Regions from separate parts of the Anaerosinus sp. genome, predicted to be linked through region 2. Evidence: predicted binding sites of a transcription regulator. Region 2 holds the regulator's gene; each other region holds the start of a gene.

Region 1 (4,299 bases), on a different contig from region 2:
TCAGGATCAGGAAAAAGGATTGTTAACAGAAGAACAGGCGAGAAAACAAGCAGCAGATTTAGTAAGAGAGCTGCGCTATGATGATGGCAAAGGATATTTTTGGATTGATACAGCAGAGGGGATAAATGTTGTTTTATTAGGACGCCCGGCAGAAGGAAAATCTAGAATTAATGATGTTGACCCGAATGGTGTATACTACATAAAAGAAATCCTTCAAAATGGACAAAAAGATGGTGGTGGCTATTCGGAATATTCTTTTCCAAAGCCTGGTGAAAGTGAGCCATTAAAAAAACGTGCATATAGTATAGCGTACAAGCCTTATAATTGGGTAATTGGCACAGGGAACTGGGTGGATGAAATCGATAAAAAATCAGCAATCTATAATGAGAGCCTTAATGAAAATTTGAAAAAAGATATTTTACTTGCTATAGGTATTCTGATTGTAATTCAAATGATTGTTTTATTTATTTCAGTTTATATTGGACGATATTTTGCTGCACCAATTATTGCTGCGACGAATAAAATTGATAAGTATTCAAAAGGCGATTATTCCCATGATGGAAGTTTAGCAGTTTTTCAGCGAAAAGATGAAATTGGCACGATGATTAAAGCACTCTATCTTTTAGATTTAAATATGCGAAATTTATTAAAGTCAATTTCAAGCTCTTCTGAGCATGTAGCATCTGCATCAGAAGAACTCACAGCAAGTGCGGACCAATCGGCTTTAGTTAGTGGACAAATTGCAACATCTATTACAGACGTAGCAGCTTCCTCAAATCAACAAGTGGATGCGATAAACTCTGTCTCTTCCGTTGTTCAGCAATTATCTGCAAGCATTGAAGAAGCATCGGCAAATGCATCTCTGTCAGCAGATAAAGCTTCTCAAGCAGCTGAGACCGCTAAAACAGGTGGTGCGGATGTATATAATGCAATTAATCAAATGAATTTAATTGAAGCTGCAGTGAATGATTCAGCAGAAGTGGTAAGAAAATTAGGAGAACGGTCAAAAGAAATCGGAATGATTGTTGATACAATTTCAGGAATTGCTGGACAAACTAATTTATTGGCACTAAATGCAGCAATAGAAGCGGCACGTGCGGGAGAACATGGACGTGGCTTTGCAGTTGTTGCTGAAGAAGTAAGAAAACTTGCAGAGCAATCACAAGATGCAGCAAAACAAATTGCAAATTTAATTCATGAAATTCAAGGTGATACAGATAATGCTGTACTTTCTATGGATAAAGGTACAAAAGAAGTGCAAGATGGAACAAAAGTAGTGATCAGTGCGGGAGAATCGTTTAAGGAAATTGTAAATTTAGTAGAAAGTGTTGCACAGCAATCTAGAGGGATTGCTGCAACGATTCATGAAATGGCTACAGGAACAGAACAAATTGTAATTTCTGTACAGTCAATTGATGAAAGGACAAAAAGAGTAGCTGAAGAATCAGAAACGGTATCAGCAGCAACTGAAGAACAAACTGCATCTGTTAATGAAATTGCTACAGCTAGTCAGTCCTTAGCGACGATGGCACAAAAACTACAAGTGGAAGTAAATAAATTTAAAATTTAGACAAATAATTATGGGTAAAGGTTGTAGTTTTTACTGCAACCTTTATTTTATAAAATAGTTATATAAAGAAGGCTTTCAGATAAGATTTATTTTTGTTGAAAATCCATTAAATAGAATGATTTTGTCATATTTTTGTCGTGAATTTTTGATAAAATAACTTCAAGAAATAGGCAGAGGTGATAATAATGAATAAAAATTTACGTTTTTTATATTGTATGAATTGGACATTGCTTATCATTGGCATCGTTTGTCTAGTTACGGGTTATATTTTAGATTTTCATATTTTCCGTGAGATCTTTGTTCGATCAACAATGGGAATTTTTAAACAGGTGCATAAATGGAGCGGTTATTTTTTCACAGCGTTCTTACTTTGGCATTTGCTTAATAAATGGGGATGGTTTAGCGGAATGACAAAAAAATTAAAAGAAATAAAAGAGGAGTAGAGTTTAAATTATGCTAAAATTTCTTGAAGATTTAGCATAATTTTTTTATCAGATATTGATTTCAACGCAAAATCGCGGTATTATATCAATAGATTAGCACTCACGACGTTAGAGTGCTAACAATAATACTGAAAAAAGGGGTTTGAATAATGGCAAAAGAAATGCGCGAGTTTCAAGCTGAAACGAAACAATTACTGGACTTGATGGTTCATTCTATTTATACGAATCGTGAAATATTTTTGAGGGAATTGATATCTAATGCGTCAGATGCGATTGATAAACTTCGTTTTGAATCATTGACGAATAAAGAATTACTAGAAGGCAAAGAAGATTTTGAAATTTTCTTAGTCCCAGATAAAGAGAGTCATACATTAACGATTTCTGATAATGGGATTGGGATGACTTATGATGAAGTGATTGAAAATGTCGGAACGATTGCAAAATCAGGCACAAAAGCATTTTTAGAAAAATTAAAAGAAGAAAAAGAATCTACGACGGATAAAGATTTAATTGGACAATTTGGTGTAGGTTTTTATTCTGCATTTATGGTAGCGGAAAAAGTAACTTTAATCACACGCAAAGCCGGCGAAACGAAAGCAGTAAAATGGGAATCCACAGGTGACGGTAGTTACAGTATTGAAGAAACGGAAAAAGAAACGCGTGGGACAAGCATCATTTTAACGCTTGGTGAAGAATTCTATGGTGATAAAGCAGAGGAAGACTTTACGAATGAATATGCTTTAAAAGCATTAGTAAAAAAATATTCCGATTACGTTCGCTTCCCAATTAAAATGAATTTTGAACTTGAAGAAACACCAAAAGATGATGAAGGAAAAGAAATTGAAGGGGCTGAAAAAGTAAAACGTATTGAAGTACGTACATTGAATTCTATGCGTCCACTTTGGACAAAGAATAAGAGCGAAATAAAACCAGAAGAGTACACTGAGTTTTATAAAAATTTATTCCATGAGTGGGAAGAACCGTTTGAAGTGATTCATTCCAAAGCAGAAGGTACAGTGGAATATACGACGATGTTATTCCTGCCAAAACGTGCACCATATAATTTATATCATACGGATTATGAACCTGGCATTCAATTATATTCTCGTCATGTATTTATCATGGATAAATGTAAAGAATTATTGCCAGATTACTTACGGTTCGTGCGTGGGCTTGTAGATTCACCAGATTTTTCTTTGAACATTTCTCGTGAACTTTTACAACAAAGTCGTGAATTAAAATTAATTGGGAAAAATCTTGAAAAGAACGTATTGAAGACTTTAGATAAAATGCTTAAAAATGAGCGTGAAAGATATGAAACGTTCTGGAATGAGTTCGGGAAATCCTTTAAAATTGGCGTCTACACTGCTCCTCAAGATAGCAGCAAATTAAAAGACTTATTGCTATTTGCTACATCTAAAGAAGGCACAGCCCTTACAACATTAAAAGAATATATAGAAAGAATGCCGGAAAGTCAAAATTTAATTTACTATGCAACTGGTAAAGATGCAGCTACTATTGAAAGATTACCGCAAATGGAATTATTGAAAGAAAAGGGCATTGAAGTTCTATACTTATATGATAATGTAGATGAATTTGCTATTGAAGCATTACGTGAATATGGTGATAAGAAATTCCATTCTGTAAGTCGTGGCGATTTAAATCTCGATGATGTAGAATCACAAGAAGTTAAGAAAGAAACAGAAACAATTGCGAAAGATAACGAAGATTTAATCAAGGCAGTGAAAGAAAATTTAGAAGGCAAAATTGCTGATGTGAAAATTAGTAACCGTCTAAAATCAAGCGCTGTTTGTTTAGTCAGCGGCGATAACGGCATCAGCTTGTCAATGGAACAGGTTTTTGCTGAAGCAAATAATCCAATGTTTAAAGCAAGTCGTATTTTAGAAATCAATCCACATCATGAAGTATTTAGCAGGCTACAATCACTTCATAATGGCGAGCAGAACGATACCTTTAAAGATTACTGTGAAATGCTTTATGCACAAGCTTTATTGATTGAAGGCATCTTGCCAGAAGATCCAATTGGTTTTGCAAATAAAATTGCAAAATTGATGGCGGACAAGTAATTTTAGGTAAGGTTAGTTTTTCAAAGAATTTTCAAAGAAAACTATAAGATAATAGAAGATGTAGATGAACCCATTTACTTCATCACAAATGTACTTACCTCACTAAGTACACACATCCATTTTATCTTATTCGAAAATAATCAGAGCTTTGGCTCTGATTATTTTTGTTTGTATAGCCATGAAAAAAGTGCCTGCAATG
Region 2 (4,299 bases):
ATTATTTGAGACAATGGAGCCTTTAACGCTTGCACAACGCATTCAACTCCATAGTCAATCATCCCTGCAAATTCCTTTTTACGGCTTTTTAAGTTGCGTGCTAACATAATTTCAGCAGCACCGCCCCCCGCAACATATCCACCTTTTACAGCAGCCTGAACACTTGAAGCAGCATCTTTCGCAATTCGCTCTTTTTCACCAGCAATTTGTTCCGTCGCTGCACCAACTAATATTGCCGCTGTCGGTATTCCTTTGCCGCCAAGAACGCGAACTTGCTGTAATTTTTCATCTTCAATTACAGATTCGGCATAACCTAAATATTTTTCTAACTCACTGAGTGATTTTTTTAACCCAGTTCTTTTTAGCTTGCGGGCACCAACATGCTCTGCTACCCGATTTAGGATTTCGTTTTCCACACGTCTTAATATCATAACGCCTGCATCTGTTAAAACTTCTTCAGCATCAGAATTTACTCCACGGTCAACTAAAACGAATTTAACACCTAAATCAATAATTTTTTGTAAATTCTCTTTAAATTCAGCTTGCTGTTTCATGTATTGCTGAAATCCACTTTCAGTTCCCAAAGCTTCACTGCTCATTGTTTCAATCTCTAAAGCATCATCAATCACTAAAATCTTAACCGATTCTAATGTATGCGGCATCTCAGTATTCATTCGCTTTTGATGAATCAATACACCACCAAAAACTTCATTTTCTACACCATTTTGCGAATACACGATATCTGACAGTTTAAACTTTGCATCACAAAGCTTATCTTTTCCTATAAGCTTTGCCGCTTTTATGACCATATCCGCAACATCATTATATTTGCGCCCAGCAATTATAGCAATATTGTATAAATATGGATCATCTAAGGAGATCACTTTATGACTACAGCTTTCTATTAACTCTAAGGATGATTGAATTCCATAGGCAATTCCATCAATTAATTTGGCTACAGGAACACCCCGAATAACTTTATCTAAGCCTTCTGAAACTAAACTGCTTGCAACAATCGTCGCTGTCGTCGTTCCATCGCCAACTTTCTCCTGCTGATTTTTAGCGATAGCAATCATCATTTGCGCGGCTGGATGATCTACTTCCATTTGCTCTAAAATCGTCACGCCATCATTCGTAACGATTACACCACCATCACGATCCACAAGCATTGTATCAAGTCCTTTAGGACCAATTGTGCCCTCTACTGCACTTTTTACAGCCCGAATTGCACTTACATTAGTCGTCAATGCCGCTAGTTTGTCTTCAACTTCAGCACTGCTTTCCGCTTGCTTCAACGCCATTAATTATAACCTCCAAAATCATCAGAGTTTCATCATTTCTACACTAGAAATTATTATGTACTATAGGCAATGCCTATAGTTTGTATTGTGTTAATATCTTTTCTAAATTGTTGTGCATAAATTCTAATAGTGACATTACTTTGCCATATTCCATCCTCGTTGGTCCAAGAACAGCAATCGAGCCAATGACTTGCCCCTCTAATTTATACGTTGCACGAATGATGCTACAATCCTTAATTCCACTATACTTATTCTCTTGACCAATTGTCACGATAATCCCCTGCTCATTTTCATGAGAGTTTAATAAATCGCATAAGAGCTGCTCCTCTTCAAGCATATTAAGAAGATTTTGCATTTTTTCGACATCACGAAACTCTGGCTGGTTTATTAACTGTGTAGTTCCGCCCATATAAAGGCGTTCCTTTTTTTCAACTGTCAGCGCACGAGCAATCATATCAATCGCACACTCAAATAAATCAGTATCAGCCATAACTTCCGCTTTAATTTTTCTTAATACGGATGGCTTAATAGATTCCAATGAACGACCTGCTAAATGTTTGTTAATAACACCAGCAATCAATTGTAAATCTTCTACTGCCGCACCTTTCGGTATCGTCATCAATTTATTTTCAACGAAACCAGCATCAGTCATAATAACAACAATCACACGTTTTTCATCAAGTGGTAAAAATTGCAGATACCTAAAATTTGCCTGTGATAACTGTGGCGCTAAAACTAAAGAAATATTTTTTGTCAGCCTTGATATAATCTTAGCTGTTTCTTGAAATACTTCTTCAGCACGCTTGGCTTTTGCCTTATACCAGTTACTGATTAAATTCATTTCATTTTCTGTAATAGCCTCAGGAGCTAACAAGTCATCAACATAGAGCCGATACCCTTTTACCGAAGGAATACGCCCAGACGACGTATGAAGCTGTTCCAGATAACCAAGCAATTCTAAATCAGCCATTTCATTGCGAATTGTCGCCGAACTTACCCCCAAGTCATATTTACGGGCAATCGTTCTTGATCCAATAGGCTCTGCGGTGGAAATATAGTCATTAATAATCGCACGAAGAATTTTCTGCTTTCGTTCATCAAGCATCTTCCCACCTCCTATTGTTAGCACTCTACACCAGTGAGTGCTAATGTCTAATTAGAAAATACCACTCATTCGTACGATTGTCAAGGCGTTATTATTTATTTTCTTTAGGAATCTAATAAAAATTCACAAAAAACCTGGTTACCATATTTCATTCCTAAGGAAGTTAAAAAAATTTGTCCATTCAATTCGGATAGTAATTTTTTTCTTTTTAAATTTTCAATAGTATCTCCATACAAATCTTTTAATTCATATCCAAAGGTATCCATAAATTCTCGGCAACTAATTCCCGTTTTTTTTCTTAACCCTAAAAAACAAAACTCTTCCACTTTATCTTTATGACTAAGAAGTTCTTCGTGCGCCACTGCATTACGTTCCCATTTTATTTTTTGTATATATTTTTCAACCTGCTGTTCATTATAAAACCTTTTATTTTGAAAACAAGAATGTGCTGCTGCTCCCAGTCCTATATACGGCAAACACTGCCAATATTTCAAATTATGACGACTTTCAAAACCAGCTTTTGCAAAGTTAGAAATTTCGTAGCGCTCAAATCCAAATGCCGGTAACTGCTTCATTACAAATTCATACATTTTATCTTCCAATGTTTCATCTGGCAAAAAAAGTTTATTTTGTTCTTCTAATTTTGCAAAGACTGTTCCCTCTTCCACTTTTAACCCATACACAGAAATATGCTGAATTGGCAACTTTATAGCCTCTCTAACACTGTATTCCACCTCATCCAGCGTTTGCTTCGGCAACCCATACATCAAATCTAAACTAATATTTTTAAATCCAATACTTGCCGCGTCACAAACAATCTGCCGTGCCTCATCTGCCGTATGAATACGCCCGATTCTTTTTAAAAGAGGATCTTGAAAGCTTTGCACACCAAAACTTATCCTATTTACACCAAATTCATATAGCCTGTATAATCCTTCTCGGTTTATCGTTTGTGGATTTACTTCTATCGTAAATTCGACATCATTTGTTAGCTTAAATTTTTTTTGTATCGTTTGTATCAAATTCGTCAGCAGGTGTATCGGCAATACCGTTGGTGTCCCACCGCCAATATAAACTGTATTTATTGAATAGGCAGATAAAAGACCGCCCTGTAAAGCAATCTCGCTAGACAAGGCGGTTATATATTCATCTTGGAGTCCTTCCTTATTTGCATAGGAAGGAAAATCACAATAAAAACATTTTTGCTGACAAAATGGAATATGCAAATATAAACCTAATTGCATCTTCTCACCTTCATCAATCAATTTTTAAAATAGCCATAAATGCTTCTTGTGGTATTTCCACGCTACCTACAGACTTCATGCGTTTTTTACCCTCTTTTTGCTTTTCAAGCAATTTACGTTTACGTGAAATATCTCCACCATAACATTTTGCCAGTACATCTTTACGCATCGCTTTGACCGTTTCGCGTGCAATTACTTTATTTCCTATTGCCGCCTGAATCGGAATTTCAAACATTTGCTTCGGAATAATCCCTTTTAATTTTTCAGCCAATTGACGTCCTCGATATGCAGCCTTGTCTTTGTGTACAATCACTGACAATGCATCAACAGGTTCACCGTTTAATAAAATGTCCAGTTTCACTAATATAGAAGTCTGGTAATCCGTTAACTCGTAATCAAGTGAAGCATAACCTCTAGTGGAGGATTTTAAGCGATCAAAATAATCGTAAATAATCTCACTTAAAGGAATATGATACGTAATCATTACGCGATCGACATCAAGATATTTCATATCTTTAAATTCGCCACGTTTTTCTTGCGACAATTCCATCACGGCACCAACAAAATCATTAGGAACAATAACTGTTGCTTTAACATACGGCTCATCAATATGATCAATTTCTGTTGCCGGTGGTAGATTCGCTGGATT
Region 3 (4,299 bases), on a different contig from region 2:
TGAATCCAATGCCTTTACCAGATTTTTTCACGTTTTCAACGACAACAGAGCCTTCAAGACCTGCATTGTTTGCAATCTGGCGAACAGGTTCTTCAATTGCACGTTTTACAATTAATACACCAGTTTTTACATCACCAGTTACTTCAATTGTGTCAAGTACAGGAAGAATATCGATAAATGTAGTACCACCACCAGCTACAATACCTTCTTCAACTGCAGCACGAGTTGCATTTAATGCATCTTCAATACGAAGTTTCTTTTCTTTTAATTCTACTTCGGTAGCTGCACCAACTTCGATAACAGCTACACCACCAGCTAATTTAGCAAGACGTTCTTGAAGTTTTTCTCTATCAAAATCAGAAGTAGTATCTTGAATTTGAACCTTGATTTGTTCTACGCGCGCTTTGATTTGACTAGCATCACCAGCACCATCAACCACAGTAGTTTCTTCTTTATTCGCACGTACTTGACGAGCGCGCCCTAAATCTTCAAGTTCTACGCTGTCTAATTTACGTCCTAATTCTTCTGTAATTACACTTGCACCAGTTAAAATAGCTAAATCTTCAAGCATAGCTTTACGACGATCACCGAAGCCAGGTGCTTTCACTGCTAAAGCTTTAAATGTACCACGAAGTTTGTTTACAACTAATGTTGCAAGAGCTTCGCCTTCAACATCCTCAGCAATAATTACTAATTCTTTACCTTGTTGTACAACTTTTTCAAGTACAGGTAAAATATCAGCAATTGCAGAAATTTTACGATCTGTAATTAAGATATATGGATCATTGAATACAGCTTCCATTTTATCAGTATCTGTTACCATGTATGGAGAAATATATCCACGATCAAATTGCATACCTTCTACTACGGAAAGGCTAGTGCCCATACCTTTGGACTCTTCAACAGTGATAACACCGTCTTTACCCACTTTTTCCATAGCTTCAGCGATTAATTTACCAGTTTCATCATCGGCAGCTGAAATAGAAGCAACTTGAGCAATCGCATCTTTACCTTCTACTTTATGTGCATTGTTTTTGATTTCACCAACTAATGCAGTTACTGCTTTTTCGATACCTTTTCTGATAATCATCGGATTAGCACCGGCAGCAACATTACGCATACCCTCATGAATCATTGCTTGTGCAAGTAAAGTTGCAGTTGTTGTACCATCACCAGCAACATCATTTGTTTTTGTTGCAACTTCTTTCACTAATTGTGCACCCATGTTTTCAAATGGGTCTTCTAATTCGATATCACGAGCAATCGTAACACCATCATTTGTAATTGTTGGAGCACCAAACTTTTTGTCCAGTACAACGTTACGACCTTTAGGTCCTAAAGTTACTTTTACCGCATTGGCTAAAGCATCTACACCTTTTTCCAATGCACGGCGAGCTTCTTCATCAAACAAAATTTGTTTTGCCATTATGTATTTGCCTCCTATAAATATTTAAATAGTAAATGAAAAGAAATTATTCAACAATAGCTAAAATGTCTCTTTCGCTAACGATTAAATAATCTTGTCCTTGTGCTTTCACTTCTGTTCCAGCATATTTAGAGAAGATAACTTTATCGCCAACTTTAACATCTAATGCTACACGTTGACCATTATCTAATACTTTACCAGTACCAACAGCTAATACTTTACCTTCTTGTGGTTTTTCTTTTGCACTATCAGGCAATACGATACCACTTGCAGTTTTCATATCTCCTGCTACAACTTCGATAACAACTCTGTCGCCTAATGGCTTAATCATGTTGGTTTGCCTCCCTTTATTTTAATAAAATTATTATTATTTTGTTAGCACTCTTTATATGTGAGTGCTAATTACATAATTCATAATATATAATTCATTGCCAAAAATCAATAGCAATAAACAAAATTTTAGACTTTTTATAAAAAAATTTTTTTCAAAAAGTAATAAAAATCTATTATTCTTTTAGAATTTCTCCATTTTACTTCCTCATGCTAATTTTTACCCCAAATCCCCAATAGAATAGAACCCATACTAAAATTATATGATACTTTCCCCTTATTTATACATATAAAAATTACAATGGAATTATTTCAGCACATTTATTTTTAAAAAGTTCCATCTCCAATTTTTCATTAAGAATAAAACTATCTATTTTTTTTCAAAACTGAATCTATAATTGATTTTGCTACTTCCTTAATCGTTTTTCTTTTCGCCATACTATATTGCTGAATTCTTCTATATGCCTCACTTTCATTAATTCCATACGCATCCATTAGTATGCCTTTTGCACGGTCAAGCAGCTTTCGCATCTCTAAAGAGTTTTTAACATCATCTAATTCTTGCTCTAATTGAGCAATTTCACGAAATCTTGAAATTGCGATCTCCATCGCCGGAAAAAGATTACTTTCTTTTACTGGTTTCACTAGATATGCTAAAACACCCGAATCTTTGGCACGATCAACAATTTCTTTTTGGCTAAAAGCCGTAAGTAAGAGTACGGGTGCAAGTTTTTCATTTGCGATCGTTTTCGCCGCCGTAATTCCATCCATCTCTGGCATTTTTATATCCATAATAATTAAATCCGGTTTATATTTACGAGTAAGATCAATCGCTTTTATCCCGTCTGTAGCCTCTCCAATAACCTCATGCCCAGCTTCCTCAAGAATTTCTTTTAAATCCATGCGAATAATAGATTCATTATCGGCAATTACAATTCGTAAACTCTCCATTTACCTGCCTCCTCCCATTTTTCTTGGAATATTTATGCGCGCATGTGTTCCTTTATCACTGTAAAGTTCAAATGTCCCACCTAAGTCATCTTCAATTAATGTGCGGACAATTTGCAGTCCTAAACTTTTTGATGCATGTTTTTGAAAGGCTTCTGGCAATCCTGTCCCATTATCATATAAGTCAATAAGATAATTATCGCTTTCTCTGACAATATTAAGTCCAATAACACCTTCATTACAACCAATAAATCCATGCTCAATAGAGTTCTGTATAAGTTCATTCATTACCAGCGCTAAACTACTAGCATGTTCAGATGGTAAAATAATCGTTTCCCCTTTAAATTTTGTTTCGAGCTTAAAGTCCGGTTCGAGCATATTCTGCATAACTAAATCAAGAATATTTTTTGCTACTTCAACTACATCAATAATTTCAGCATCTTGCTGAGATAGAAATTCATGGACAACAGAAATGCTCAAAATACGATTCACACTTTCTTTCAAGGCAGCCTTTACTTCCGGTGAATTTGTCCTTCTTGATTGCAATCTCAATAAACTAGCTATCGTTTGCAAATTGTTTTTTACACGATGGTGAATTTCTTGAATAACCGCAGATTTTATAATTAATTCTTTTTCTTTCTTTTTTAATTCCGTAACATCAGAAACAATAATAACTGTCCTAAATAATCTCTGATTTTCATAAATTGGTATACTTCTTTGAATTAAAACTAAGTTCCCAATTTCTAATTCCTTTTCATGCGGTCTTTGAACAAGTGTCGTTTCTTTTTTTATATGCATCGTAATTTCGCGATCAAACATATGATGCCCTACCATTTCACCTACACCAAGGACTTTATAGATACTTCTTGCTGCGGTATTAGCAAATGTAATCTTACTATGCTTATCTGTAATGACAATTCCATCACTCGCCGACAAAGAACGGTATAATTCATAATCTATCGGAAAACTTGCATTTGATATAATTGCATAAGCAGTTTCCAATAAGTAACTATATCCTTTAATTTTTAAATCTTTCCAATTTGTCTCAAAACTTACACATGCAATAATCTTTCCATAATAATCATAAATCGGGTAGGTATACATATCCATCATAAGACCCCAAGCCCATTCACGTTTTCCTTGCAGTGTTTCACCAGTAGACAACGTATGCCAAACTAATGGCTCCTCAGCAATTCTTACCTGAGATTCAAGTTTATTATTAGCGCGATATTGACTAAAATTCGTATTAGGTTTGATTTGAGAAATAATTAATAGTTTCTTTACTTCCGACGATTTTACATAAACAGTAAGCTGTGCATGGGCAATATCTGCAACAATCGGATATACACTATGTAGTTTATCTAAAATATCCATTTGCACAACTGATAATGTCGTCATCATATGGCACATATCTATAATAGAGCTCACAGATATCACTCCAATAAATAATATTTAAAATTATTTTATTCAATGAAAAAAAATCAAATCCTCTGGGATTGATTAGTAATTTAAAGTAGCTTGATCTATGACTGAACAAAATATCATATCTTGAACTTAAAAAGTAAAGTGCAGGTTATCCCGCCTGCACTTTACTC

What was found. The regulator HrcA, encoded in region 2, represses chaperone genes, less so after heat shock. The targets are predictions, from matches to a motif close to TGTTAGCACTCNNNNNNNNNGAGTGCTAACA.
Region 1: a site for HrcA is predicted at 2,105-2,135, ahead of htpG (molecular chaperone HtpG). Genes of this name have one in related genera too.
Region 3: a site for HrcA is predicted at 1,800-1,830, ahead of groES (co-chaperone GroES). Genes of this name have one in related genera too.

The regions. Positions count from the first base shown of each region.
Region 1 covers NZ_CBDNNH010000017.1:47,771-52,069, forward strand. Annotated here, with positions in the region: gene ACWZFG_RS07960 (methyl-accepting chemotaxis protein) at 1-1,570, shown strand, start outside; gene ACWZFG_RS07965 (DUF4405 domain-containing protein) at 1,756-2,013, shown strand; gene htpG (molecular chaperone HtpG) at 2,163-4,100, shown strand.
Region 2 covers NZ_CBDNNH010000003.1:95,062-99,360, reverse strand. Annotated here, with positions in the region: gene ACWZFG_RS02545 (TCP-1/cpn60 chaperonin family protein) at 1-1,301, opposite strand, end outside; gene hrcA (heat-inducible transcriptional repressor HrcA) at 1,375-2,406, opposite strand; gene hemW (radical SAM family heme chaperone HemW) at 2,511-3,671, opposite strand; gene lepA (translation elongation factor 4) at 3,664-4,299, opposite strand, start outside.
Region 3 covers NZ_CBDNNH010000002.1:217,564-221,862, reverse strand. Annotated here, with positions in the region: gene groL (chaperonin GroEL) at 1-1,426, opposite strand, end outside; gene groES (co-chaperone GroES) at 1,473-1,757, opposite strand; gene ACWZFG_RS01390 (ANTAR domain-containing response regulator) at 2,123-2,707, opposite strand; gene ACWZFG_RS01385 (histidine kinase N-terminal domain-containing protein) at 2,708-4,132, opposite strand; gene tsaD (tRNA (adenosine(37)-N6)-threonylcarbamoyltransferase complex transferase subunit TsaD) at 4,278-4,299, opposite strand, start outside.